4 regions of the Rhodococcus sp. 24CO genome follow, and region 1 is predicted to be linked to each of the others. Evidence: riboswitches for the same ligand, from Rfam matches in the RefSeq annotation. Region 1 holds a riboswitch; each other region holds the start of a gene.
The links. Region 1 has a riboswitch for S-adenosylmethionine ahead of V2B23_RS20430 (amino acid ABC transporter permease). Riboswitches for the same ligand answer to the same signal wherever they lie in the genome.

Region 1 (7,196 bases):
GTAGGTGATGGGCATGCCGACTGTCAGATCGCCCTCGTCCACAGGTTTGACAACTATGAGCGTGCCCGGCTCGTAGGTGGGGCGCATCGAGCCCGTAAGGATCGTAAATCGTTGTGAGCCTGTGACAATCGGTATCACGATCGTGACGACGATGACCGCGCACAGAGCGAACAGCAGAACCCAGGTCACAACTGAGCTGACCCACCACAGCGGGCCGGTCCGTTCGCGTCGATGGGAGTGTTTTGTAGTCATTCGCTTGTCGCCTGTCATCTCGATCGAGTCCTACACCTGTACTGCCGTGAAGGTGAAGACGAGCTTGGTCGACACCCCGCCCGTTGTGGTTCCTGTCATGTTCACCGACGCGCGCATGCACCAAACGGTGGAACTTCCACTGGTCAAAGAGATTCCGGTGTCCGTGGGTCCGCCGTATTTGGCAGCTGTTGCCAGTCCGGAATAGATCGGGGTTCCGGGAAGGGCTGTGGCTGTCGTAGCGGTGTTCGGACAGGCTGCGGCGCCCGTGACGGTCGAGATCTTGAGGTCGAGAACCGGATTTGTACTGGTGGCGGCCACGGAGGCCAATCTGAACCGCAGCCCGGAGGCGTTGGTTGCCGGGTTCACGATGGTCAGCGGCATCTGCACGGCGGTTGTAGCCGCCATCCCAGTGCCCGCGAACGTGCTCCAGGTGTAGGTGCTGGCGGCGTTGGCAACCGTGGAACCCACCTTGAGTGCGAACGTGCTCGAGCCTGCTGTCAGTACGTCGTTGCTGATCGGGGCAGCGGACTTCCACAGCGCGCCGGTGCCTTGCGCTGATGCGAACATCAACACAATCACCGACGCGCCCGCAAGGGCTCCCCAAGCTCTCCCTTTCATGGATCGTTTTATGCCGGGATGGCTTGCTGTTGCAGCTTGATGGCGAGGTTCGACAAGTTGATCGACGCGCCCTGAGCCACAAGAAGCTGAACGTCAGCGAAGGTCAATGTGACCTTCACCGTCACAGGTTTGCCGTTGTCGGCTTCGGTCAGTGGGGATGCAGCCGTGACTGGGGTGCCGCCTACGGTCACCACCGTGGTTGCCGTGATGTTGTCCTTGAGTTGATTCGCGGTGGCTCCAGGAGCTGCCGTCGTGCCGGCTGTAATAGTGCTCGCATCCGCTGCGATCGTTGCGGCGAGGCGATCACCGTCTGCAGTGATAGAAGTTGTGCAATCGAAGGTGAGCACTTCGGTCGGCACAATTCGCCATGCGGTGATATCCGCAATCGGCTTCACGGTGGGGAACGTGGACTGCCACCCGGTCCCGGCCACTGGGGCGCAAGGAGCGAGCTGCAACGTGCCCGCTGTTATAGCGCCGCCGCCGACAACTTCACTGTCACTCCACATTGCGAGTGAACCTGCACCGCCGAGGAGTAGTGCAACCGCGGCCGCTGCCGCAATTGCACCCTTTGTCTGTTTCTTCATGGAGAGCTCATTTCTGGGGAGTCCGAATTGGGTCGTTCAGAAATGAGTATCAGCCATGGCAAACGATTCGTTACCTGTTTTGAAAAGAATATTTCGCCCAAATTGAAATTTTTGGTTTGAACTGGGAAAAGCTGCCTACCAGGCACTAGTCACCGGTTTGTTAGTTCAACGTTGAAGAAACCTCCCGTTTGTCCAAGTCGACAAAGGTTTGCCGTTTCCTTTGTTTTGCATTATTAATTCGGCTGGTTAATTACTTGTTCTATTGAGGGCGATATGTCCGAATTGTCATTGTTTAGTGCTACGAAAAGGATCCGTCGTATTTCCGACAAGGGCGGCGACGGATTCCAGAACAATGGTCGGGCGATATGGGTACAGCTCCACGGACGCCGGTGTCGAGATCCCGGTCATGACGAGGATGGTCTGCAAGCCGGCCTCCAGGCCACACACGATGTCGGTGTCCATCCGGTCGCCGATCATCAGGGTGTTGGCTGAATGAGCGCCGATGGACCGCAGTGCGGATCGCATCATGAGGGCATTCGGCTTGCCGACGTAGTACGGGTCGCGTCCCGTGGCTTTGGTGATCAAGGCGGCAACCGAACCGGTGGCAGGCAACGAACCCTCCCGTGAGGGCCCGGTGGCGTCGGGATTGGTGGCAATGAACCGCGAGCCTCGCTCGACCAATCTGATGGCGGTGGTGATGGCCTCGAACGAGTAGGTGCGGGTTTCTCCCAGGACGACGTAATCGGGATCGCTGTCCGTCAGGACGTATCCGATGTCGTGCAGCGCCGTGGTCAGGCCGGATTCGCCGACCACGTACGCGCTGCCTCCCGGTCGTTGATTTGCGAGGAAGGTGGCGGTCGCCAGCGCTGACGTCCAGATGGACTTCTCCGGGATGTCGAGACCGGAGTTGAGTAGACGTGCCCGTAAGTCTCGTGGCGTTCTGATCGAGTTGTTGGTCAGCACCATGTACGGGATGTTGTTCGCTGCAAGTTCGGCGAGGAACGTATCCGCTCCCGGTATCAAGTGTTCTTCGTGAACAAGGACCCCGTCCATGTCCATGAGGTAGGTCCACTGGGTTTCATTCGCGGTTTTGGTCATGCTTCAAGTATGTGGGAACGGCGTCCGGCGTGGGCGGTCAAGCGAGTAGACGCCACAGTCCGATCAGGCCGACGACGACAATCGTGTACCGCAGCGCAGTGGGAGACAGGCGTCGCCCGTAGCGGGCTCCGAGTACACCGCCGCCGAGCGAGCCGACAGCGATCAAACCGGCTGCTGCCCAATTGATCTGGTCGAAGGCCAAGCTGATGTACATCACCGCGGCGACGATGTTGACGAGTAGTGAGAGCAGGTTCTTCGCGCCGTTCATGCGCTGCAGGGTTTCGGGAAGGATGGCACCCATCACACCGATCAGGAGGATGCCCTGTGCGGCGGTGAAATAGCCGCCGTAGATACCGACGGCAAATGTGCCCGCAGTCAGGAGCATCAACCGTGTGGTCGACAACGTTGTCTCTTCGGTCGAGCGCTTCTTCGCCCACGCCTGGATCCGTGGTTGGAGGAGGACGAGAGCGAGCGCCAGGATCAGCAATACCGGAACTATGGTCTCGAACAACTTCTCGGGTAGGTGCATCAGCAACCACGAGCCGAGCAGCGCCCCGGCGAGCGACGCCGGAATCTGCCACCGAAGCCGGTCCCACTGCCCCGACAATTCGCGTCGGTAACCCCAGGTGCCGGAAACACCCCCGGCGACCAGGCCGACGGCATTGGACATCGTCGCGGTGACCGGAGGCATGCCGAAAGCCACGAGCGTGGGGAACGTGATCAGAGTTCCACTGCCCACCACGGCGTTGATCGCCCCGGCACCGATACCTGCCACGAGAATAAAAAATGCGTCCAGTCCGCTCACTCCGCAGACGGTACTGCAGGGCGATTCGGGGGTGAGCGGTGGCTCGCGGGCGCCGGATGCGGCTCATCTATTCAACACTGCCTTCGCCGCTTTCGGGAGGCTTGCGATCAGCCTGATTTCAACATGCATAGTTCCCTATTTCCCTTGTCTCGCAGGGAAATACAACATTTGACGACCGGGGATTCTGCGTCTACTCTTTGCTCACCATCTCGAGCGACCGAGAGACCTGGCTCATCGACGTCGCAGCAACCCCCCGAGTAATCGGGAGCGGGTGCTTTCTGCCAGGACCGATGGAAGGCATCACATGGGTATCACTCGCTGCGCCGGTATTGCTTCGTGCGCCGGTTCGAACGCGTACGCACCGCACCGTCGACGTCACATCGACCTGCGTCGTACCGCATCGTGTCACTGTCGCTGACCGAAATTCTCTGCACTGGAAATTCGTCGCGCAGCAATCCCATATTCCGAAAGGTCTATTTTGTGATGTCCACTCCGTCAGGCAGCGCGCCGTGAGCGCGCCCACCGAGGTCCGCCCCGAGAAGTCGGTAGCCGAGCCTCAGCTTTCCGACTCGGAACTTGTTGTTGCCCGCACCTGGCATCCGTTCCAATGGGTGGTCAGTGCGATAGTACTGATCCTGCTGGCCCAGTTCATTCATGGTCTTGTGGTGAATCCCGGCTGGGACTGGCCGACGTTCGCGCAGTACTTCACCGCGAAGTCGGTGCTTGCCGCATTGTGGGTGACGATCAAACTGACCTTGTGGGGAACGATCCTCGGGTTCGGACTCGGAGTCGTGCTGGCGCTTGGTCGACTGTCGAATAATCCGGTTCTGCAGGTGATCGCCTGGACTTATATCTGGGCGTTCCGCTCGATTCCACTGATCGTGCAGTTGCTCTTCTGGTTCAACATCACCTATCTCTACCAAACGCTCTCTCTCGGAATACCGTTCGGGCCGGAATTCTTCACGTTTCAGACCAGCGGAGTCATCGGCGGATTCACCGCAGCTGTCATCGGTTTAGCGCTGCATCAGGCTGCGTACTCCGCGGAGATCATCCGCTCCGGCATAATCTCGGTGGATCACGGGCAGATCGAAGCTGCTCATTCGCTCGGGATTCCTCGCCGACGCCAGTTCTTCAAGATCATTCTGCCGCAGGCGATGCGGGCGATTCTTCCCAATGCCGCGAACGAAGTGATCGGGTTGTTCAAGGGGACGTCTATCGTCTCGACGATGGCAATCGCCGAACTGTTCTACCAAGTACAGGTCATCTTCGGGCGCAACGGACGAGTGGTGCCGCTCCTGATGGTTGCAACACTCTGGTACATCATCCTCACGACGCTGCTCTCGATCGGCCAGTACTACGTCGAACGTCATTACGCTCGCGGCTCGGCGCGAGCACTTCCGTTGACGCCTCTGCAGAAGGCGCGCAACAAATTCAACGAGATTCGTGATGCGCGTCTCGACATTCCGAGGGGTGCGACCCGATGACCGCGGAATTGATCGAAGACAACGTCTACGCCGTCGAGGCGCGGGGCATCCACAAGTCGTTCGGTTCACTGGAAGTGCTTGCCGGCGTGGATCTCCTGGTCCGCAAGGGCGAGGTGACCGTCATTCTCGGGCCGTCGGGTTCGGGAAAATCCACTCTGCTGCGCACCCTGAATCACCTGGAGAAGGTCGACCGGGGAACAGTGCGGATCGACGGGGAACTGATCGGATACCGGCGCAAGGGAAATCGGCTACACGAACTGCGCGATCGCGAAATCCTGAAGCAACGCTCGCACATCGGTTTCGTGTTCCAGAACTTCAACCTGTTTCCCCATCTCACCGCTCTCGAAAATGTAGTGGAAGCCCCGCTGTCGGCGCAGAAGCGTGATCGCGAAGACGTGTACCGAGAGGCGCGGATCTTACTCGAACGAGTCGGTGTGGGAGACAAAGCCGATCAGTATCCACGTCAACTCTCCGGTGGCCAACAGCAGCGAGTTGCCATTGCTCGAGCCTTGGCACTGCGGCCGGCGGTGATTCTCTTCGACGAACCGACGTCGGCACTGGACCCGGAACTGGTTGGTGAAGTTCTCGAAGTTCTTGCCCAACTCGCTCGTGACGGTGCCACGTTGATCATCGTCACGCACGAAGTCGGCTTCGCCCGCGAGGTAGCGGACACCGCAGTCTTCATGGACGGCGGCGTCATCGTCGAACAGGGCCCGCCCTCGCAGGTGATCGACAATCCCGTCCACGAACGAACCAAAGCTTTTCTCTCCCGCGTCCTCTGACGACACGGTCGACGGTTATGACGCCGTCACCACACAGACACTTCCCCGAAAGGCACACACTGATGTTCTCTCGATCCCGCCGCGCCACGTTTCTGATCTCGGCTCTCGCCACTGTCGGACTGCTCAGCGCTGGATGCAGCAGTGCGGACGCGGAGTCCGACGGCAGCCAGGTCACTGCAGCCGCGGGTTACAACCTCACCGCAGAGCAGAATCGCATCACCACCGCGAAAGTCGATTCCATCGCTGCCGAGGTGCCTGCGGACATCCGCGACAGCGGCACCCTGCGAGTGACCGGTAGCGCCGGATCTGCTCCGCCGCTTCGCTTCTACGCTGACGATGACAAAACTCTCATCGGATCGGAGACCGACTTCGCCTACCTGATCGGCGATGTACTCGGGTTGAAGGTAGACCTGCAGACGGCTGACTGGGCACAGAACTTCGTCCGGATCGACTCTGGTGAAGCCGACGCGTTCCTCTCCAATGTGACTGTCACAGAGGAACGTAAGGAGAAGTACGACTTTGCCACCTACCGCCTCGATACCCTCGCGTTCGAGGCCAAAAAGGGTGCCGGGGTCTCCATCACGGAACCCAAGGACATTGCGGGTCTGAAGATCGCGGTGGGTTCCGGGACCAATCAGGAAGCGCTGCTGGTCAAGTGGAACGAGCAGAACGTCGCGGCCGGTCTGGCACCTACCGATATCTCCTACTATCAGAACACCACTGACTACTACCTCCCGCTGCAGTCCGGTCGCATCGATGCTTACTTCGGACCGAACCCGTCGTCGCAGTTCCATGCCAAGCAGTCGGGTGAAACCGAGGTGGTCGGGGAATTCTCCGGTGCGGGCGACACCCTGCAAGGACAGATCGCCGTGCTGGTGAAGAAGGACAACGGCCTGATCAAGGCAATCAACGACGCCATCAACCACACCATCGAGAACGGCACGTACCAGCAGATTCTCGAGCGCTGGAACATCACCGGTGAAGCCGTCGACACGTCGCTGATCAACCCGCCCGGCCTTCCGAAGACCAAGTGAGCATCCGCAAATGAGTGAGATCTTCGATGCGATCGTCATCGGCGGAGGGCTTGTCGGGTCCTCTGCCGCGTGGCGGCTCGCGGCGCGCGGGCACAGCGTCGTGCAGCTCGAGCAGTTCACGCCGGGGCACAAGCACGGTGCGTCCCATGGCACGTCACGTATCTACCGGCAGGCATACGACAATCACCTGTACACCGCGCTGGCAGCGTCGGCCCTTCCGCTGTGGCAGGAGTTGGAAACAACAACGGACATCGGGTTTCTGGAACTGACGGGCGCCGTCGACCATGGGCTGCCCGTTGCCGTCCTGACCAAGTCGCGGGTGCTTGTCGAAGCGGGTATCAAGGGCGAGATCCTCACTCCAGCCGAAGCGTCGGCCCGCTGGCCGGGGCTGCGATTCGATACAACCGTCCTGCATCACCGCGATGCGGGCAGGCTGCACGCGGACCGCGCCGTCGTTGCACTCGAAGCGGGTTCACGGTTCGAGGGCGCTGACGTCCGCCACAACACGCGGGTCCAGGCAGTTGCCGAGGCGTCGTACG
Region 2 (7,196 bases), on a different contig from region 1:
CCTGCGGCGATCACTACCCCACCGATCCAGGCGCCGAATGCGTTCGCGATGTTGAGGGCGGCGTGGTTGAGCGATGCTGCCAAGGTCTGGGCGTCCTCGGCAACGTCCATCAACCGGGTCTGAAGCCCCGGAACCATGGACGCACCAGCCAGCCCGATGAGAAAGACGAAGAGCAACGCCGTGTACGGATTGCGAACGGCGAGAACAAAGACCGCGAGAATGATCGCCAGCGACGCCATCGATACGAACAGGCCCTTCATGAGCGCCCGGTCAGCGAGGTAGCCACCGACGAAGTTGCCGGCCACCATGCCCAGCCCGTAGAGCATGAGCGCCAGCGGAACAAACGACGCACCCAGCCCGGAGACGTCGGTCAACGTCGTGCTGATGTACGTGTACACGGCAAACATGCCGCCGAATCCGACCATGCCGACGATCAGAGTCATCCACACCTGGATCCGGCCAAGAGCCTTGAGTTCGGTGATCGGGTTGGTGATCGGCATAGCGTCGAGGCGCGGGATCCAGACGAGCAGCGACGCCACAGTGACGACACCGATGACTGCGACCAATGCGAATGCACTCCGCCATCCCAAGGTCTGCCCGAGCCATGCGGCAGCCGGCACACCGACGACGTTGGCGACGGAGAGACCCATCATCACCATGGCAACGGCTTTGGCACGTTTACCCGGTTCAGCCAGGTGCGCCGCAACGAGGGCGGCAACACCGAAGTAGGCACCGTGCGGCAACCCGGCGACAAACCGGGCGAGCATCAGCGTGGTGTACGACGGCGCGAACACCGACGCGGCATTGCCCACCGTGAACGCGATCATGAGCGCGATCAGCAATGTGCGTCGCGGGATCCGAGCAGTCAGCGCCGCGATGAGCGGCGCGCCGACCACAACACCGAGCGCATACGCGGAAATGACATGACCGGCGGTGGGCTCGGACACCCCCAACCCGGTTGCCATCTCCGGCAGGAGACCCATTGCCACGAACTCGGTGGTGCCGATTCCGAATCCGCCGAGTGCCAACGCGAGCATCGCCGGACCCCTGGCAGACCGAGCCCCGGATGTCGGGGCATCAGGGCGGGAGAGGGTAGACGAAGTCACTGGTCAATTGTGGTCGCACCCTTGGTTGAACTTCCAAGTGAGAGCGGGTGAGTTCGCTCACGTGAGACTGCAGACACAGAGCAGACACAGATGGGACGCCCGGAGTCCGGGCGTCCCATCTGGAAAGTGCAGCTGTGGAACTTACTACTTGGCTGCCATCGACTTCTGCAGGTTCACATCGAGCGCACCGAGGAATTCTTCGGTGGTCAGGTAACCCTGGTCGCCGCCGACCAGCATCGAGAGGTCCTTGGTCATCTGGCCGCTTTCGACGGTCTTGATGACAACGTCTTCGAGCTGCTGCGCGAAGCCGATGACCTCAGGGGTGTTGTCGAGCTTGCCGCGGTGCTCGAGCCCACGGGTCCACGCGAAGATGGACGCGATCGGGTTGGTCGAGGTGGGCTTGCCCTGCTGGTGCTGACGGTAGTGACGCGTGACGGTGCCGTGAGCAGCCTCTGCCTCACAGGTCTTTCCGTCCGGTGTCAGCAGAACCGACGTCATGAGGCCGAGCGAGCCGAAGCCCTGAGCCACTGTGTCGGACTGGACGTCGCCGTCGTAGTTCTTGCATGCCCAGACGTAGCCGCCCTCCCACTTGAGTGCGGAAGCGACCATGTCGTCGATGAGGCGGTGTTCGTAGGTCAGACCAGCGGCATCGAACTCAGCCTTGAACTCGGTCTCGTAGACGTGCTGGAAGATGTCCTTGAAGGCACCGTCGTACGCCTTGAGAATGGTGTTCTTGGTGGACAGATACACCGGGTAGTTCTGCTGCAGACCATAGGTGAGCGACGCACGAGCGAAGTCACGGATGGAATCGTTGAAGTTGTACTGCCCCTGGACGATGCCGCCATTCTCGGGGAAGTTGACCAGTTCGTGCTCGATCGGTGCGCTTCCGTCCTCAGGCGTGTAGGTGATCATCACCTTGCCGGGGCCGGGGACCTTGAAGTCTGTGGCGCGGTACTGGTCACCGAATGCGTGACGGCCGATGATGATCGGCTTGGTCCAGCCCGGGACGAGTCGCGGAACGTTCGAGATGATGATCGGTGCGCGGAAGATCGTGCCGCCGAGAATGTTGCGGATCGTTCCGTTCGGGGAACGCCACATCTTCTTGAGACCGAATTCCTCGACACGAGCCTCGTCCGGCGTGATGGTGGCGCACTTGACGCCCACGCCGTGCTTCTGGATCGCGTGTGCGGCGTCGATGGTGACCTGGTCATCCGTCTCGTCGCGGTATTCGATACCGAGGTCGTAGTACTCGAGGTTCACATCGAGGTACGGGTGGATCAACTTGTCTTTGATGAACTGCCAGATAATGCGTGTCATCTCGTCGCCGTCGAGTTCGACGACGGTGCCCTCAACCTTTATTTTGGACATGGGTGCTTCGCGTCCTCCTAGGAAGTTTCCCCTGGTTACACGGTTGCGGTCACACTTTGTGAGTGAGTCCGCGAACGGTTCGATTATCAAACCTAGACTGTGTGGACTGATCCCGGGAGATGAGTCCCAAACAAGACAAGCGTACTGCTAACCCTGGGAGCCGCAACCGGCAGCCCCTCCTCCAAGTCACTACTCGTCGGTAACTTTTGCCTGCTAGCGGGCACCCTCACGTCGAATGGCGACTGGTGACACCGCACACTTCGACCCGCGTCATCCTTCGGCTTCACTCCCGGTAGAATTCAGCTCGGTCATGAGTACCAGCGTCAAGCCCCGGCTCGCTGGACGGCAACCCTCCAACCGCGGTGGGGTGCCCCGGGTGATGACCAGGTCGCCTCGAGGCGAAACTGCGCAATTGCAGTTTCACCGGATTTCCAGGCGACAAGCGCGGGTCCGACAGGGACGGACCCCAGACCGGGCCGAGCCCCACGGAGGTTTTTCAGTATGTGTCGCACTTGTAGATAGACCCCAGCACGGGGCGGCGATCATTCGCCCCCGTCCGACAGCTATCCGTCAGACCACTGGAGTACACAAATCATGACCGACATCTCAGCTAACTGGTCCTTCGAGACCAAGCAGGTCCACGCCGGACAAACCGCAGACACCGCCACCAACGCGCGCGCACTGCCGATCTACCAGACCACCAGCTACGTCTTCGACAGCACCGACCACGCCGCCGCGTTGTTCGGTCTGGCTGAGCCGGGCAACATCTACACGCGCATCATGAACCCGACGCAGGACGCCGTCGAGCAGCGCATCGCTGCACTCGAAGGTGGTGTCGCGGCACTCCTCCTGTCCTCGGGTCAGGCTGCCGAAACCCTCGCAATCCTCAACCTCGCAGAGGCCGGAGACCATATCGTTGCCAGCCCCTACCTGTACGGCGGCACCTACAACCTCCTGCACTACACGCTTCGCAAGCTCGGCATCGAAGTCACGTTCGTCGAGGATCCCGACAACCTCGACCACTGGCGCGAAGCCATCCGCCCGAACACCAAGGCATTTTTCGGCGAAACGATCGCAAATCCCAAGAACCACATCCTCGACATCCCCGGGATCTCAGCGGTGGCTCATGAGAACGGCCTCCCCCTGATCGTCGACAACACCGTCGCGACGCCCTACTTGCTTCGCCCCCTCGAACACGGCGCCGACATCGTCCTGCACTCCGCCACCAAATACCTCGGCGGACACGGCACGGCTATCGCCGGCGTCATCGTCGACGGCGGTACTTTCGACTGGACGCAAGGCCGGCACACCAACTTCACCACCCCCGACCCGAGCTACCACGGCGTCACCTTCGCCGACCTCGGCGCACCCGCCTACGTTCTCAAGGCGCGTGTACAACTGCTGCGCGACCTCGGCTCCGCCGTCGCACCGTTCAACGCGTTCCTCATCGCCCAGGGCATCGAAACGTTGAGCCTGCGCATCGAGCGCCATGTCTCCAACGCTCAGCAGGTGGCCGAATTCCTCGAAGGCCACCAGGCCGTCGCGTCCGTCTCCTACGCCGGACTCCCCTCCTCGCCGTGGTACGAACGCGGAAAGCAGCTGACCCCCAAGGGAACCGGCGCCATCGTCACGTTCGAACTACCCGGCGGCGTCGACGCCGGCAAGAAGTTCGTCAACGCCCTGACGCTGCACAGCCACGTCGCCAACATCGGTGACGTCCGCTCCCTCGTCATCCACCCCGCCTCCACCACTCACGCCCAACTCACCCCCGAGGAACAACTCGCCGCCGGCGTCACCCCCGGTCTCGTCCGCCTCGCCGTCGGAATCGAAGGCATCGCCGACATCCTCGCCGATCTCGAAACCGGCCTCACCGCGGCGGCAGCGTCTTGACCGTCAACGAGGCTCAGACACCGGTCGCGGATGTCCTGCCGCCCCCGGACGGCCGAGTCGGAACCGTCGACATCGGCTCGCTGCAACTCGAGAACGGCGCGGTGCTGCCGTCGGTATCGCTTGCGGTTCAACGGTGGGGCGAACTGTCCCCGAACCGCGACAACGTCGTGCTCGTGGAACATGCATTGACCGGCGACTCACACGTCACCGGTCCGTCGTCCGAGAATCAGCCGTCACCCGGTTGGTGGAACGGAATGGTTGGCCCGGGCGAACCTGTCGACACAGGCGAATGGTGTGTCATCGCCACCAATGTTCTGGGCGGTTGTCGCGGCACCACCGGTCCGAGTTCCCTTGCCGAGGACGGCAAACCGTGGGGTAGCCGGTTTCCCGGCATCTCCATTCGGGATCAGGTCGCAGCCGAGAAGAAGCTGATCGACCTGCTCGGCATCGATCGACTGGCTTCGGTAGTCGGCGGTTCCATGGGCGGAATGCGCACCCTCGAATGGGCTGTGTCGTACCCCGAGAATCTGAACTCCGCATTGGTACTGGCTACGGGTTCACGCGCGACAGCCGATCAAATCGGTACCCAGACAACACAAATCGCCGCCATCATGTCCGACCCCGATTGGCAGGGCGGCAATTACCACGGAACCGGGCGTACGCCCCGGGCCGGACTCGGTATCGCGAGGCGCATCGCGCACCTCACCTACCGCGCGGAATCGGAACTCGACACACGTTTCGAAAACACCGCCCAGGGACATGAAAACCCCTGGAACGGCGGGCGATACGCGGTTCAGAGCTATCTGGAACATCAGGCCGACAAGCTCGTGTCGCGTTTCGATCCCAGCACCTACGTGTTGTTGACCGAGGCGATGAACCGTCACGACATCGGCCGCGGACGCGGTGGTGTCGCAGCGGCTTTGGCGTCCATTACCGTGCCGGTCGTCGTTGGCGGAGTCGATTCCGATCGCCTCTACCCGCTGCGCCTGCAGGAAGAGATCGCCGCCGGAATCCCGACGTGCACCGGTCTCGAAATCCTCAATTCCAAGGACGGGCACGACGGCTTCCTCACCGAAGCCGACGCCGTAGCAAAACTGTTGCGCCGCACAATGGAATTGGCGCGCACGACGCGCTGAGCATTCAGCTTCCGGTCAGACTTCCGAGCGATCCGGTCGACGCCGTCTGCCCGCCGAGGGCTATCGAGTGGTAGGCCCCGGCCGCGACGGCGGTATATCCGTCTCCGGTCGGGGCACCGCCCAGTTGCCCGTTCTCGTTGTTGCCCCAGGCCGTGACCGTGCCGTCGGCAGACAGCGCCACCGAGTGCCGGAAGCCGCCCGCGATCGCGGTGAAACCGCCGCCGGTCGGGGTACCGGTGCGCTGCCCGTACTCGTTGCTGCCCCAGATCACGATGTGACCGTCGGCGGTCAACGCGAGGGAATGGTCCTCGCCAGCGGCGACCGCGATGAACCCACCCTCGGTCGGTAGCCCGTCACGCTGCCCTTCCGCACTACCGCCCCACATGGTGATGTGACCGTCGGTAGTGAGCGCCACGGAATGGAAGTTACCGGCGGCGATTGCGGTGAAGCCACCCTCGGTCGGAATATCGGTCCGCTGCCCGTACTCCTTGCTGCCCCAGTCGACGATCGTTCCTTCGGGAGTCAACGCCAGCCCGTGGTAGGTACCGGCAGCAATCCTGGTGAACCCACCACGTGCCGGGAGATCGTCTTGTTGCCCGAATTCGGAGCTTCCCCACGCGGCAATGTGCCCGTCGGCCGTCAGCGCCACCGCGTGATCCTCACCCGCAGCGATCGCGGTGAAGCCGCCACCGGTCGGAACGCCGTCGCGCTCTCCCCACGCGCTGTGTCCCCACGCGGCGATGTGGCCATCGGTGGTCAGTGCCACCGAATGATGGTCGCCGGCAGCAAGCGCGGCGACGCCGCCCCGAAGCGGGACGCCGTCGCGCTGATTGTCGTCGGTCCCGCCCCACATGGTGACGGCGCCAGGACTCGAAACGGGAACACCTACCGGCACAGCGGCGGCGCCCGTTGCGGTGGCAAGCGCAAGCACTCCCACACCGACAGCAGCAACGAGCAGTCGAAAGTGCCTACCTGAGAGATTTATTCGTCGCTTCATGCGGTTCCTTGTTCGCCGGTGATGTGGCTCTACGGACAATGACTATCACGTTCGAGGTAGGAAATGTCCCGTTCTCCGACAGAGCTGACTCCTCCCCTTCCGTCAATGTCAGAAGAACCACAGCTGATCTGCGGTTTTGAGGCCATATCCGGTGGCATGCGGTCACTGATCACGGCTACCATCGGCGCTCGTGACTCAACCGTGCCCGGATCAGCTGCAGGCGACCTACCTTCCCGAGAATATGGCGTTCGGGTTCTGGGGTGTGCCGGATACAGCCGGGCATCTTGCGAAGTTGGGGCTCCCTACCGGCAGTGCCGCCGTCGCCCGAATGGCAGTACCCGTCGACGGTGTTATCACGCCCGTCGACGTCGATATTCGGACGGTCGAATTCGCCGACGCGGTAACGGCATTGCAGGCTGTGAACGCAGATCAACCCGGTATCGGAGAGTCGGTGCACGGATGGAAACGGGTGATCGAGAGTGGCGAACCCGGCAGCATGCCACCAGCCGGGCATGCCGCTCTCTATCGCGACGACACTGTCATCAGAAGTACTGCCTCGGCGGTTCAGCGCTTCATCCACGCGCAGACTCTGGTGGACACACTCGATCGTGCGCAGGTTCAGGCAACTTTGCGCCCCTACCAAGTTCTGGGAGTGGAATGGTTGACGTCGCTGACCGAGACCGGCGGCGGCATACTTGC
Region 3 (7,196 bases), on a different contig from region 1:
CGAATCACGGAAGGTCAAGGACCCCGGCGATACGAGCGCAACCTGACCCGACTTCAGAGACGTCAGACGCGCTTGCGAATCGGGGACGATACGAGCCTCGACGCGATCAAGGAAGGGACGCTCCGCAACCCAGTAGTTCGGATTACGATCGAAAGTGATCGAGCTGTTCGGAGTGCGCGCGGTGAAGACGAACGGTCCTGTCCCGATGAAGGATTCACCGCTCACAGCCTTGTCGAAGGTCTCCGAGTCAAAGATCGGCGCCAGATCCAGCAGGTCGAAGATATTGCCGGTGCGGTGCGCGAGCGTCAGCACCAGCTTTTTCGGATCCGAGGAGTCGTAGCCTGTGATGGCAGCAGCAGTGCTGCGCAACTGAGCGGAAAACTTGGGATCGGAGTACGTGCGCAGCGAGAACTCCGCGTCCGCAGACGTGAACGGGCGGCCACTGTGGAAGGTGACGTCGTCACGCAGATTCAGCGTCAACGTCAGACCGTCGTCCGAGAGTTTCCAGTCCTTGGCGAGAAGCGGTTGCGGCACTACGGAATCGATCGGATAGCGGGTCAACGTCTCGAAGACAAGCCCGGAGATGGTCGTGCCGGCGATTGTTGTGCTGGTCAAGAGAGCAGCCGGGCTGACATCGTCCGGGATTGCCAGCGTGAGCGTGCCGCCGCGCACCGGATCCACCGATTCACCTGCATCCGAACGCTGTTCACCAACAGCCGAGGAGCACGCAGCCAGTGAGCCGGTACCAAGAATTGCGAGTGCGGCAATAGCGCTGCCACGGAAAAAGGCACGGCGATCAAGCCCGGCCGTCGGAAATGACGAGTTCACGGAGGTGCGGTCCTTCGTATGAGGGTGTGCAGCGACGCGCGGTGAGCGCGGCACGCAAAAGGGGAAAGTGGTCGTCCTGGTGGCCTCGAAGAACCCGAACCGTGCGGTTCAGTAGGTAATGAGGGCTACACCAGCCGGTGTGGCGCTGAAGAAGTCAGCGCAGACATCGCAGAGGGACGGACACGGTAAACCTTCCGGTCAGATTCAAGGCACTTGCCTTCGTGAACACACTTAATCATTTCCCCGGATGTCGGGGGAATAGTTGGACTCACGGTGATCCGAACTCACGAATTCTATGACCGCTCAACGAGACCGGGCCCACTATTCCCAGTTCATCGCGGTAATGTCCGGAAAATCCGCCCCTACTCTCGAGGAGACAGATGCAGCCCGAAAGCCCAGCCGAGCAGATCCGAACCACACTCGCGCGGATCGCTCACCTCGCCGATACGGGAACTGTCGACGATTACGTCGAGCAATTCACTCGCCGCGCCGAATGGACCATGCCAGCCAACGCCGACCGCGGGTTGCCGCTACAGGTACGACGCGGCCGCGAGGAAATCGCTGCCGGTGTGCGCGAACGCCGCGCTGCGGGAATCCAAGGACCGGGCACCTTCACGCGCCACGTCACCACCGCAATCGCCGTCGAGGTCACGTCGGACACTTCGGCCCGCGCCGAAGCGGTGTGGACGTTTTACGTCGACACCGCCACGACGCCTCGTCTCAGTGGCGTCGGCAGTTACGCAGACGAGTTCGAACTCGAAGACGGTCGCTGGCGATTGTCACGGCGCGTCATCGCTCGCGGCTGACGGTCAATCCTCTTCACCGGTGATCGACTCGCACCAGTCTTCGACCTGGTCGATCCCCTCCTCCGTCCACTCCGGGCTCTGATCTTCCAGAGCATCGAACACACTCTCGCAGGTCAGCGTGTTCGGCAGGCTATCCGAGCCCGGAGCAACAGAGCCCTCCGCGGACGCTTGGGCAGACGCTTGGGCAAGGGGACCGGCAACCAGTGCAACTGCCACTGCGCCTGCCCCGACCAGGCTTTTCACACGCATGGTCTTCCTCCTCCATGACTGCCGACGTTAGGTGCCGACGTTTTCGGGGTACCCCGATCCCCGCGCGCTACTCGCCCGCGCTATCGCGGCGCCACAAGACCACGATCGGCCGGAATTGCCAGACCAAGATTGTCGCGTAGCGTCGTTCCTTCGTATTCGGCGCGCAGAACACCACGATCCTGCAGCAGCGGTACTACCTCGTCGACAAACTCGTCCAATCCTGTTGGTACGAGGTGCGAACCGAGGATGAATCCATCCGAACCGTCGTTCTGCACAAACGAATCGATCTTTTCAGCAATCTGCTGCGCAGTACCGACTATCGGCCCGCGCTCGAACTGGTCGATCACGACCCCACGCAGATTCAGCTTCTTGTTCTCGGCCACGGCGCGCAACTTCGCGACGGTCTCGAATCGGTCCTGATGGATGAATGCCCGTCCTTGGATGATCGGGGGCGCTTCGGGATCCGGCGCGATATCAGGTAGCGGTCCCTCCGGATCGTAACCCGAAAGATCGAGATTCCAGATCTGCTCGAGCAGGATCAACGCCGTCTGACCAGTTACTTGCTGGTCGCGAATATCGCGATACTTCTCGATAGCGTCGGCCTCGGACGTGCCGAGCACAAAGCTCGCCGACGGCAGAATCTTGATGTCACCCGGATCACGCCCGGCTGCAACAGCACGGGCCTTGATGTCCCGATAGAAGTCCGACGCCTCAGGCAGCTGCCCGTACGGCGAAAAGATCGCGTCCGCGTTGCCGGCCGCAAAATCCCGCCCTTGCGGCGAGACACCAGCTTGGAGAATGACCGGTCGCCCCTGCGGGCTGCGCGGAACAGTGAACCGACCGTTCACATCGAATTGTGATCCGTGGAAAGCGAATTCACCAGCCTCTGCTCGTGCGAGGAAACGGCCGGAATCCTTGTCAGCGACGATGTCGTCACTGCGCCACGAATCCCAGATTTCACGCACGAGTGCGACGGTTTCCTCGGCGCGTTCGTACCGCTGCGCGCGATCGAGATAACCGCCGCGACGGAAGTTCTGCCCGGTGAAGGCATCGAACGACGTCACGACGTTCCAGGCCGCGCGGCCACCGGACAGTTGATCGAGTGTCGCGAACTGTCTGGCCAACTCGTACGGCTCGTTGAATGTCGAGTTGATGGTGCCGGCTAATCCGAGGTGTTCGGTTACTGCTGCCAATGACGCGAGCACCGTGAATGTATCCGGCCGGCCGATGATGTCTTGATCGAAGATCTGCCCCGCGCGTTCGCGCAGCGCCAGTCCTTCGGCCAGGAAGAAGAAGTCGAATTTTCCGCGCTCGGCGGTTTTAGCAGTGTGCTCGAAAGAGTCGAATTCGATCTGACTGCCCGCCTGCGGATCCCACCACGCCGTGTGGTGGTTGACGCCGCCCAGATAGGCGCCCAAGATGACCTGCTTACGCTGCTGAGAACTCATGAAAGTATTCCTCGTCTGTTCAGGCGGCCGGAGTGCCGGCGGCGTAGCGGTTGGGGACGTCGATCGGCAATCCGAGAAGTCCGCGGAGATTCGTACCTGGATACGCGGTACGGAATACGTTGCGTTGCTGCAGTTCTGGTACCAGCTCATTCACAATCGCGTCAAGATCGTCCACGGCAACACCGGGTCGCAAACGGAAGCCGTCGATCCCCAACTGCTGCCACCGGAGAAGTTGATCGGCCAGTTCAGCCGGCGTGCCGGTGAAGATCAATGCATCGGAGCGGTACTGGGTACCCGACGCACTGTCCAGGCGGTCGAGTCGTTCTCGACCCGATTCCCCTGCCGCATCGAAGAACACAACAATGTCGCCGTAAACCCGGAGCGGTTCACCCGAGCGCTCAACCCGTTCCTGCGCCGCCCGCACCTCGGCGAGGATCGAGGGCACCTGTCCATCGTCGAGAGGAGTCACAAACACCAGATCGGCTGTTCGAGCAGCCAGCTCGTACGGAACGCGCTGGTGCGCCAAAGCTGCGACAACTGGCTGCCCCTGCGGCGGCCGCGGAGTGACCGACGGTCCACGCACGGATAGGTACTTGCCCTCGAAGTCGATGTAATGCAACTTGTCTCGATCGATGAACCGGCGCCGCTCCACATCACGAATCTCGGCGTCATTCTCCCAACTGTCCCAGAGGCGCCGAACCACATCGACGGCCTCAGCCGACTCTTCGAACAGATCCCGTACGAAATCGGGAAGGTTGCCTGAAACCAGCAACGCCCGGTCATCTTCGGTCAAAGCTGGGATATCGCGCCGGCCGAAATGCGAGGCCTCCGCTTCGGACGCTGAGACTTTCACCTGCAACCCGCCGCGGCCTCGCGACGTGTAGTCGAGTGTTGCAACAGCTTTGGAGACATGAAACGGCTCGGTATGCGTCGTGGTGATCGTCGGAATCAACCCGATATTGCGCGTCACCGGTGCCAGCCTGGCTGCCACGAGATGTGCGTCCAGTCGAGCGCGCACACGATCGACTGCGTCACCGACTGGCTCGAATGGGTTACCCGGTACGGAAAGACTGTCCTCGATACTCACGAAGTCGAGCAGACCGCGTTCGGCTGTAGTCACGAGATCGGTCCAGTACGACGCCGTGAACAGCTCGCTCGGACGCGAATGGGGTTCTCGCCAGGCCGCCGGGTGCCAGCCGGCGCCGTCAAGCGCTACGGCGAGGTGGATGGGAAGGGGGGAGGTCATCGGCTTCTACTCCTGTTCGAGGACTACTCGGGAGCGCACAGTGCCGGCCGCAGAACCGTCAGCCATCTTTCACTGACGGGTAGTGCCGCAACTGCCGCTTGCGACACACACCACGCGTGTCGCCAGGTGTGATCCCGGGGCACCCCATCGGCATGAAGGGTTGCCGTCCAGCTAGCCGGTCCTTGTCGCTGGAACTCTGCACCTGCCGTGACGGTAGCCGCTACAGCGCCCAATCACTATGAACGCGACTTTCCACACACCAGCAGAAACCACGCATCACCTGCCACAACCGACACCTGATCCTTTTCACTCTCGAGGATTCGAATTCGCGTGGCGGTACCGAGTATGCGCAAAATCCCGGTCAACCCGAATCGATCCAATTCCCGACTAGACTGGCACGACACCGCCTCTGTGCGTCCGGTCATCGAAAGGCACGTCATCACACAATCTCCCGCTCCGCACGACATCTACTTCGTACCCCCGGAGCAGGACACCACCGACGCAGTGAAACCCGTCTCGTCCTCCGTGCGCGCTCGATTGGAGGACCGCCCGGAAACTGTGCGGTTCAAAAATCGGTTTGCCCTCCCGATCGTCACGACAACCCCGCTCGAAGCGATGATCGAAGACCTGCTGTTCATCCGCGATATTCTCGACGCGGCCGGTGTCGAATACCTCCTCGTACGCGGCAACGACGAACGAGCAGTTATCGCGGTGAATTGGGCCAACCGAAAGAAATTGCGCCGCGCGCTGATCGACGGATGCCAGAACACACCCTTCTATTCGAAGACTCTCGACGCGAAGAAGAGTCCCGCGCTCTTGATAGCCGACGGCGCACTGTCCACCACACCAAAAGCCCGCATCTTTCGACTGTTTCGGCCGCGCGTTCATCTGGCGAGTGGCCTGAACTACGGCGCAAATATCGGTCTTCAGATCGAACTGTGGTCGATGTCCGACACAGAGATTGTTCTGCCCATCGAAAATTCACTGACCCGGCGGACGGTGCGCCCGGAAGAAGCAGTCCGTGGAACGGTGGAGCGTTTCGGCCGTATCTGGCCCACGATCGAGAATATGTTTGCCGCCCATGCATCGGACATCAATTTCGACATCGACCTCGTCTTTTCCTGGGTCGACGGTTCTTCCGAGGAATTTCAGGCGCAACGCGCACTTCGGATGCAGAACTACATTGTCGGCGAAGGCGACGAATCCGCGGCACGATTCCGTCAAATCGACGAATTGAAGTACGCACTACGGTCCGTGCACATGTATGCGCCGTGGATCCGAAGAATCTTTGTCGCCACCGATTCCGATCGTCCGGCATGGCTGGCCGACGATCCTCGCGTCACTTTCATGCCCAGCGAAAAGTTCTTTGCCGACCCGTCTGTGCTGCCCACTCACAACTCACAGGCCGTCGAATGCCAACTGCATCACATACCCGGACTCTCCGAGCATTTCCTCTACTCGAACGACGACATGTTCTTCGGCAGATCTGTCGGCCCCGACATGTTCTTCTCGCCCGGTGGAATCAGCATGTTCATAGAGGCGGATACGCGAATAGGTCTGGGGCACAACGATGACGATCGCAGCGGATTCGAGAATGCGGCTCGGGTCAATCGACGTCTCCTACAAGAGCGATTCGGATTGATGACAACCCGACACCTCGAGCATGCCGCCACCCCGCTGCGCAAAAGCGTCATGGCGGAAATGGAACGCGAATTCGCGGACGATTTTGCGGCCACCGCTGCGAGTACTTTCCGAGCGAGCACCAACATTTCAGTCACCAATTCGCTGTACCACTACTACGCTCTGATGAGTGGCCGCTCCGTCGTACAGAAGTCGGCTACGGTCAAATACGTCGACACGACTGTCAAAGCCGGTTTGCGACAGATGAATTCACTACTCAAAGACCGTTCGATGGATTTCTTCTGCCTCAATGACGGCAGTGAACCGGAAATCGATCTCGAACTACGTACCCGCAAGGTCACCGAATTCCTCGAGAACTACTACCCCGTCAAAGCGCCGTGGGAGGCCTGACGCACCTTACTGCGCAACCACACTATCGTTGCGCTCACCGATGCGAATGCCTGCGTCCGCCAGCCGCACCGCGCCGTCGCGGGCGCTGACGGCCTCACCCACCGTGTCGTCGCAGACAACGTCGTCGCGCTCGATCGGCACTACCGAATGAACGATCGTGTCGTCGTACACGTGGACGAGATTGCAGCCTTGTGCGCTGTCTCGGCCACGCTGTCCGCCGACCGCTACGTTGAGGTCCTGGGTGTAGCAGGCCGACGATGCCACCGACACGGGAATTCCCGCGAACGTCGCCGTCGTCGAGTAATGCAGGTGGCCCGCGAGAATTGCCCGCACGTCACTTCCCCGGAGCACTTCGGCCAAGCGGGGCTGATCTCGTAGTTCGACCAGCACAGCCAGATCCTGGATACAGGGAATCGGCGGGTGATGAAGGGCGAGAATCGTTCCGTCGGGCGCTGGCGTCGCTAATTGCGTTTGCAGCCAATCCAACTGGGCGTCGCTGATCGATCCGTAGTGGTGGCCGGGAACAGTGGAGTCGAGCGTGATGACACGAAGTCCGTCGATGTCGTAGACCCGATCGACCGACTGGGT
Region 4 (7,196 bases), on a different contig from region 1:
GATTCGCAATTCCGGAGTCGTCACGGAAAGCGCGAGATGCACTGCGCACCAGGGTGACCTATCTCGGCGGGGCCCTCGTGCAGGGCGGCCTGTACGTCTCGCCACACGCGTGGGAACCCTATGTTCTCGATGCCGCCGCCCAACTCGACGTCGAACAATATCTGTCTTCGCTGACTACTCGCGATCTGAAAGTGGGCACCCTCGCAGACCCCTCGAAGATTGCCGCACAACTGTGGCCACTGGACGAGATCGCAGCCGGATACGATCAGCTACTGAACGTGGCGACCGCGCGCCTGCACAAACTGCGGCACACTTCAGCCTTCACTGCCACTGACGCCGTAACGATGACAATCGAACTCGCGGCGGAATTCACGCGAGCGATGGAACCCGATCCGCTCCTACCACCGGAATTACTGCCCACCAACTGGATTGGCAAGCGGGCGCGGTCGATCACTGCGCAGTGCTGGGCGCTTCTGGCACAGGTGGATGGCGCCGACCAACTGCCGTCGCTATTCCACCTCTACGCAGATGCAATCGGCGATCAGGACGCGAGCGTGCGCTGACGCTGCGGCAATCCGAAGCGCCCGAGAACCTCGTCGACAGCTGTGGCCGGAGTCACCAATCCCCGCGACTGCAGCCACGGAATGGTTTCGCCGACAAGATGTTCGAGAGTGCGAGGCAACGACAACGGAAGCAACGTCACACCGTCTGCAACGTCGGCAGCCCGAATATCGGCGATCAAACTGCCGAGACCGGACGGTGTTCCTACGTAGTGCAGCGACGCCGGGATACGCGGGACGTTCAGCGCACTGTCCAACTGCGCCAACTCTTTACGCGCAGCCCGCGCTTCCGGAGCGATCAGGATTTCGAGATCGACCAACACGGCAACAGAGTCAGGATCACGGCCGTCCTCGGCAATCGCCGCACGAATCTGGGCGCGCTGAGCTTGGGCGTCGCGCAGGTCGGTGGCACGGATCCGAATGACATTGACGGGGAAGGCCGTCAGATCGAGAAGGGTGTCACCTTCGGTGAGATCGACCCAGTAATCCGCGCCGATGAGCGGCAGGTTGCCGGGAGCTCCTTCGGCAGCGGGATGGTGGCCGAATCCGGTCAGTTCAACAGCTACGTGCAGGGAATGAGATGCGATAGAAGACATGTGTATCTCCGAAAGTATGGAGGGAGGGGTGAGCGCGAGACGATCGTCAGCTCGTACACATTCCAAACGCCGCAGTTGTCATGTCTGCCATGTTAGTTGCCTATTTCAATCACTGCATCCGGATGTGAGCTCAGACGCATTCGGCTGCGCCGGCGTCGCCGGCGGTGCCACCAAGGAAAGTGCGGGTCTCGGGCACAGGATTCCATGCACCGGCGGTCTTTTCGTAGTTCCAATCACGCTGATTCGAAACCAGGATGCTCACGGCGTTGATCAGGCGGGTGACGTCGTCGGAGCTGCTGCCCAATCCGAGGCTGGCGCGAACGGCACCGCCGGACAGGCCGAGACGTGAGAGCAACGGGTGTGCGCAGAAGCGTCCGTCGCGGACGCCGATGCCATGTTCTGCCGAGAGGAATGCGGCAACCTCGCCGGCTTCGTAGCCGTCGACGGTGAAGGTGACGATTCCGACGGCGTCGGGAGCATCGGCCCACAACCGGAGCAAGTTGACGCCGGCGACGGCGGCCAGTCCGTCGGTCAGCTGAGCGGTGAGCGCCTTCTCGTGCTCCGAGATGGCATCGAAGTCGAGAGCGGTCAGGGCGTCGCAGGCAGCGGCGATTGCAGCAGCACCGAGGACGTTGGGCGAACCGGCCTCGTGACGGGCGGGAGCGCAGGCCCACTCGGTGGATTCCAGCGTCACCTCACGGACAGCGCCACCACCGGCGAGGTACGGCTTGGCCTCGTCGAGCCAGTCGCGGCGACCGACGAGGACGCCGGCACCGAACGGTGCGTACAGCTTGTGTCCGGAGAATGCGAGGTAGTCGACTCCGCAGTCCTGCAGGTCGATACGACGGTGGGGAGCCAACTGCGCAGCGTCGACGAGGATGCGTGCACCACAACGATGTGCAATGTCCGCGAGGCGTGCGATCGGCAGGATCTCGCCGGTCACGTTGGACGCTCCCGTGATGGCGAGGAGTGCGGCGGGCTTGGTGCACAGTTCTGCGATCAGGCGCTCGATGGTTTCTTCGACGGTATCAGCGGCCGTGACGATGCGAGCATCGTTCCAGGGCAACAGGTTTGCGTGATGCTCGACGTCGAGAACGACAGTGCTGCCGGGCACGGACTGAGCGAGAAGATTGAGCGAGTCCGTCGTGTTGCGGGTGAAGACGACAACCTGATCGTCGGCGCAGTTCACGAAGCGGGCAACCGATTCGCGAGCGTTCTCGTAGGTGAGTGTGGAGATCCGCGAGGCGTATCCGGCACCACGGTGGACGCTGGCGTACGTGGGAAGCAGTTCCGCAATGCGGTCGGTGACCTGGGCCAACGCCGGCGCGCTCGCTGCGTAGTCGAAGTTCGCATAGGAACACTCGCCACCCTGGACGAGGGGAACCTGCAGGTCGGCGCCGGAAACCTTGGCGATGGGAGCGGTGCAGGTATCGGCACTCAGAACAGCAGTCATCGAAGACAATCCTCACGTTCAAGGACTCATTCGTTCGGGTGATGTCCCCGGAAGAGTCCGCGCTTGCCGAATCCGTTTTCGGATACAGCCGGGTCGTCACCCGGAGCACCCCACCGCGGAGGAGGGTTGCCGACCAGCAAGCCGGGGCTGAACACTGGTACTCGTGACCTGCAAACGAGAATGACAGGACTCCACCGGCTTGTCAACCCCAGCGCGGAGCGCGCTCTCGATACCGACAAATCGCCCGACGTCTCCTCGTGGTGACCACCATCACGGCAACGTTTCGACTTCCGTGGCACCGCTATCGTCGAGAGCGGCATCCGCGGGCCATAAGCGGTGACCTACAAAATCATTCGCCGAGTTTGACAAATTCGATTCGTTCCGAAGCTCACGAAGATCCTTCGTTCCTTGAATTCCAGAGAGATTCGAACAAATTTCGAACCTGAGATTGCGAAAATCATTTAACAGCAACAAAATACAGGTGAATAGCCGAATAGAGCCGGCATATTCGTCAACACTGCACCACCTTTCATTCATTTGAGTCGACAGAACTGCGCAGCTACGTTGAATTGCAAAGCGATAGCCCGGTCTTTACTGCGATGGTGCGAGCACATGCCCACCTACGCGACCTGTGGCCGCCATACGAGGGCTGAACGCGTCGACGATGTCGCCGGAGTGCGATAGGCACGCTGAACTGTGTGAAGGAGCGAGATGACTGCGGTCAAAAACGCGTGGAAGGGACTACGGAAACCCGTATTCGTCCCGGCATCGATAGTGATCTTCGGGCTGATCGCCTTTGCCGTGATCTACTCCGGGACTGCGTCCGACGCCTTCCAGAGCCTCAACAACGCCATCACCGATGGTGTCGGCTGGTGGTACATCCTGTCCGCCACCGGATTTGTGGTCTTTGCGCTCTACTGCGCGATCAGCCGGATCGGCAACATCAGGCTCGGCCGCGACGACGAACAACCCGAGTTCGGCATGATGTCGTGGTTTGCCATGCTGTTCAGTGCTGGCATGGGCATCGGTCTGGTGTTTTACGGAGTGGCAGAACCACTTTCGCACTACGTGGACCCGCCGGTCGCGGGCCGGGTAGCAGGATCCACCGACGCGGCCGCAAATCAGGCCATGGAACTGACGATGTTCCATTGGGGCCTGCACGCGTGGGCCATCTACGTTGTTGTCGGTCTCGGACTGGCGTACATGACCTACCGCAAGGGTCGCCCGCTCTCGATCCGCTGGCTCCTCGAACCCCTACTCGGACGCGCCCGCATCGAGGGCAAGATCGGGCACGCCATCGACGTCGTCGCGATCGTCGGCACCCTGTTCGGCGTCGCCACCTCGCTCGGATTCGGTGTTCAGCAGATTACCGCCGGCCTCGACTACCTCGGCTGGGTGGAAACCGACAACTGGCTGGTCATCGCCATCATCGTCATCGTGACGGGTATGGCCACCTTCTCCGTGGTCTCCGGTGTCACCAAGGGCCTGAAGTGGCTCTCCAACATCAACATGATGCTCGCTGCAGCGCTGGCCCTGTTCGTCCTGATCCTCGGCCCCACGTTGTTCCTGCTGCAGTCCTGGGTACAGAACCTCGGCGGCTACGTTCAGGCCCTTCCGGAACTGATGCTGCGCACCTCCCCGTTTGCGGAAGACGGCTGGCAGGGCACATGGACCATCTTCTACTGGGGTTGGTGGATGAGCTGGGCACCGTTTGTCGGCATGTTCATCGCACGCATCTCACGTGGTCGCACCATCCGCGAATTCGTCTTCGGTGTGCTGCTGGCCCCGACGCTGGTCGGTTCGTTGTGGTTCACGATCTTCGGTAACTCCGGCATTCTGCGTCAGCGCAACGAGGGCACCATGCTCGACGGGTCCGGCGCCGTCGACACCAACACGTCGCTGTTCACGCTTCTCGACGGTCTTCCGCTCGGAACGATCTCGAGTGTTCTCGCGATCGTTGTCATCGTGTTCTTCTTCGTGACGTCGGCCGACTCGGGTTCGATCGTCATCGACATTCTCGCGACGGGCGGCAATCTGGAGACATCCAAGATCACCCGGGTCTACTGGACTTTCCTGTCCGGCGCCGCCGCGGCTGTTCTGCTCCTGGTCGGTGGCAGCGGATCACTGACCGCCCTGCAAACCGTGGCTATCGCGACGGCCGTTCCGTTCTCGATCATCATGGTGCTGGCGTGCCTGTCGATGCTCAAAGCGTTCCGATACGAGGTTGCCGCGGCTCCCCGGTACTTGCGGATCTCGACTACGAACAGCTCGGTCGACGTGCCACAACCGGCGACCAAACGATTGCGCGACCTGAACATCTCGTCGAGCTTCGCCGGGCTGACGCCGTCGCAATCAGGCATCACCACTGATCCGAGTGATACCCACATGTTCGTCGCAGTCCACGAAGTCCCGCAGCACGCGGTCAACATCAACCCGGATACCGGCGTCGTCGACATCTCCACAGATTCTCGGGCCGTCGACCCGTTGGGCGGCGAAGTATTCGACACTCCGGAGTTCGCCGATTCGGCCGAGGGACACCTGCAGAGCGTCACGAACTCGGAATAACCGTTGCGTCGGCATGTTGCATTAGGCAGAACTGTTCACCAACTCGCAAACTTGTCATGAGATAACAACTCGACAGGTCGCACGACTGAGATTCATGAGCAGAACAGGATCAACGGGTTTGCCACTCCAGCCGCACGCGGAAACGGAATCGTCTTTGGGGATTCCGTCCGTATTCCTCCGTTCGACGCAGGCACCTGCGCCGCGCACCCTCATCGACATCGTGCGGGCATCCGCGCAGGCAAACCCCGAAGCACCTGCCATCGACGACGGTGACACGACGCTGTCGTACGCGGAACTGCTGGGCGAAATCGAACAGGGCGCGCGCTGGCTCGCCGACGCCGGAGTCGGCGCGGGTGATCGCGTCGGCATCCGGATGCCGTCCGGTTCGCGTTCGCTGTACGTGGCAATCCTGTCAATCCTCGCGGCCGGTGCCGCCTACGTACCCGTAGACGCCGATGATCCGGAAGAACGCGCCGAACTCGTTTTCGGTGAAGCTCAGGTAGCCGCGATCATCACCGGCGACGGCATCGGGCCTGGCACCGCACCGAAACGGCTGCAGCACCCACCCGTCCGCGATCCCCTGCCAGAAGACGACGCCTGGATCATCTTCACCTCCGGATCCACCGGAACACCCAAGGGCGTCGCCGTCACCCACCTCAATGCCGCGGCGTTTGTCGACGCCGAGGCCCGCATGTTCCTTCAGGACGAGCCGATCGGGCCCGGTGACCGTGTTCTCGCGGGACTGTCCGTCGCCTTCGACGCGTCGTGTGAGGAAATGTGGCTCGCGTGGCGTCATGGCGCATGTTTGGTTCCCGCACCGCGATCACTCGTGCGCAGCGGCATGGACCTCGGGCCGTGGCTGGTCTCCCGCGACGTCAGCATCGTCTCCACCGTTCCGACACTGGCGTCGCTGTGGCCGGCCGAGGCTCTCGAAGCTGTCCGCCTTCTGATCTTCGGCGGCGAAGCCTGCCCGCCCGAGTTGGCCGAACGCCTGGCAGTCGAAGGCCGCGAAGTGTGGAACACGTACGGACCCACCGAAGCGACGGTTGTCGCGTGCGGTGCGTTGATGGACGGCAAGAGTCCCGTCAGCATCGGACTCCCTCTCGACGGCTGGGACCTTGCAGTCGTCGACGCTCAGAACAACCCCGTCGCAGTCGGGGAGGTGGGCGAACTGGTGATCGGTGGCGTCGGCCTCGCCCGTTATCTCGACCCGGCTAAAGACGCCGAGAAGTACGCGTCGATGCCCTCGCTCGGCTGGGAGCGTGCGTACCGCAGTGGCGACCTCGTCCGACTCGAACTCGAGGGACTCATGTTCCAGGGCCGAGCCGACGATCAGGTCAAGCTCGGCGGCCGACGCATCGAACTCGGCGAAGTCGACAACGCGCTGCAGAACCTTCCCGGTGTCAGTGGTGCTGCAGCCGCGGTCAAGAAAACCGCGGCCGGAAACCAACTCCTCGTGGGATACATCGCGAGCACCGACCCCGATTTCGACCTCAAGGCGGCACACGCCACGCTCAGCGAACAATTGCCGGCAGCGCTCGTTCCGCGTCTGGCATTGATGGACGAACTCCCGACGCGTACCTCCGGCAAGGTCGACCGCAACGCTCTTCCCTGGCCACTGCCCGGTGCCGGCGAAGATGCCGGAGCCGCACTAGGACTGGACGGAACCGCAGCCTGGGTAGCCGGACTGTGGGGTTCGATTCTCGGCGCCCAGATCACCGGCCTCGACAACGATTTCTTCGAAGTGGGCGGCGGATCACTCTCCGCAGCGCAGCTCGTGACGGCACTACGCGAACGATTCCCCGAGGTCACCGTCGCCCAACTCTACGATCATCCACGGTTGGGGTCCCTGGCCGAATACCTCGACGAATTGGCCCCCACCGAAACCGTCGAACCCCGCATCGTCACACCGACGCCACTGAAAACCCAACTGGCGCAGGTCGCGGCAACGGTTCCGATCACGACCCTGGCCGGACTCCAGTGGGTCACGTGGCTCGCGATCGCCAACAACGTCCTCGCGTG

Region 2: it holds a riboswitch for S-adenosylmethionine, as region 1 does, so the genes downstream of both, V2B23_RS19920 (bifunctional o-acetylhomoserine/o-acetylserine sulfhydrylase) here and V2B23_RS20430 (amino acid ABC transporter permease) in region 1, are expected to answer to the same signal.
Region 3: it holds a riboswitch for S-adenosylmethionine, as region 1 does, so the genes downstream of both, V2B23_RS26120 (LLM class flavin-dependent oxidoreductase) here and V2B23_RS20430 (amino acid ABC transporter permease) in region 1, are expected to answer to the same signal.
Region 4: it holds a riboswitch for S-adenosylmethionine, as region 1 does, so the genes downstream of both, V2B23_RS15435 (aminotransferase class V-fold PLP-dependent enzyme) here and V2B23_RS20430 (amino acid ABC transporter permease) in region 1, are expected to answer to the same signal.

Annotation. Positions count from the first base shown of each region.
Region 1 is NZ_JAZFNF010000008.1:47,579-54,774, forward strand. It holds gene V2B23_RS20405 (signal peptidase I) at 1-252, opposite strand, end outside; gene V2B23_RS20410 (hypothetical protein) at 283-870, opposite strand; gene V2B23_RS20415 (alternate-type signal peptide domain-containing protein) at 879-1,454, opposite strand; gene V2B23_RS20420 (HAD-IIA family hydrolase) at 1,740-2,552, opposite strand; gene V2B23_RS20425 (sulfite exporter TauE/SafE family protein) at 2,590-3,357, opposite strand; SAM riboswitch class I at 3,559-3,654, shown strand; gene V2B23_RS20430 (amino acid ABC transporter permease) at 3,867-4,841, shown strand; gene V2B23_RS20435 (amino acid ABC transporter ATP-binding protein) at 4,838-5,623, shown strand; gene V2B23_RS20440 (ABC transporter substrate-binding protein) at 5,686-6,657, shown strand; gene V2B23_RS20445 (FAD-dependent oxidoreductase) at 6,668-7,196, shown strand, end outside.
Region 2 is NZ_JAZFNF010000007.1:450,385-457,580, forward strand. It holds gene V2B23_RS19910 (MFS transporter) at 1-1,037, opposite strand, end outside; gene V2B23_RS19915 (NADP-dependent isocitrate dehydrogenase) at 1,251-2,474, opposite strand; SAM riboswitch class IV at 2,781-2,925, shown strand; gene V2B23_RS19920 (bifunctional o-acetylhomoserine/o-acetylserine sulfhydrylase) at 3,069-4,364, shown strand; gene metX (homoserine O-acetyltransferase MetX) at 4,361-5,500, shown strand; gene V2B23_RS19930 (RCC1 domain-containing protein) at 5,505-6,497, opposite strand; gene V2B23_RS19935 (DEAD/DEAH box helicase) at 6,688-7,196, shown strand, end outside.
Region 3 is NZ_JAZFNF010000012.1:10,144-17,339, reverse strand. It holds gene V2B23_RS26140 (ABC transporter substrate-binding protein) at 1-828, opposite strand, end outside; gene V2B23_RS26135 (nuclear transport factor 2 family protein) at 1,209-1,634, shown strand; gene V2B23_RS26130 (hypothetical protein) at 1,638-1,883, opposite strand; gene V2B23_RS26125 (NtaA/DmoA family FMN-dependent monooxygenase) at 1,964-3,331, opposite strand; gene V2B23_RS26120 (LLM class flavin-dependent oxidoreductase) at 3,351-4,577, opposite strand; SAM riboswitch class IV at 4,667-4,780, opposite strand; gene V2B23_RS26115 (stealth family protein) at 5,193-6,608, shown strand; gene V2B23_RS26110 (phosphodiesterase) at 6,615-7,196, opposite strand, start outside.
Region 4 is NZ_JAZFNF010000005.1:538,488-545,683, forward strand. It holds gene V2B23_RS15425 (PaaX family transcriptional regulator C-terminal domain-containing protein) at 1-563, shown strand, start outside; gene V2B23_RS15430 (hypothetical protein) at 542-1,156, opposite strand; gene V2B23_RS15435 (aminotransferase class V-fold PLP-dependent enzyme) at 1,287-2,609, opposite strand; SAM riboswitch class IV at 2,664-2,778, opposite strand; gene V2B23_RS15440 (BCCT family transporter) at 3,321-5,174, shown strand; gene V2B23_RS15445 (Pls/PosA family non-ribosomal peptide synthetase) at 5,269-7,196, shown strand, end outside.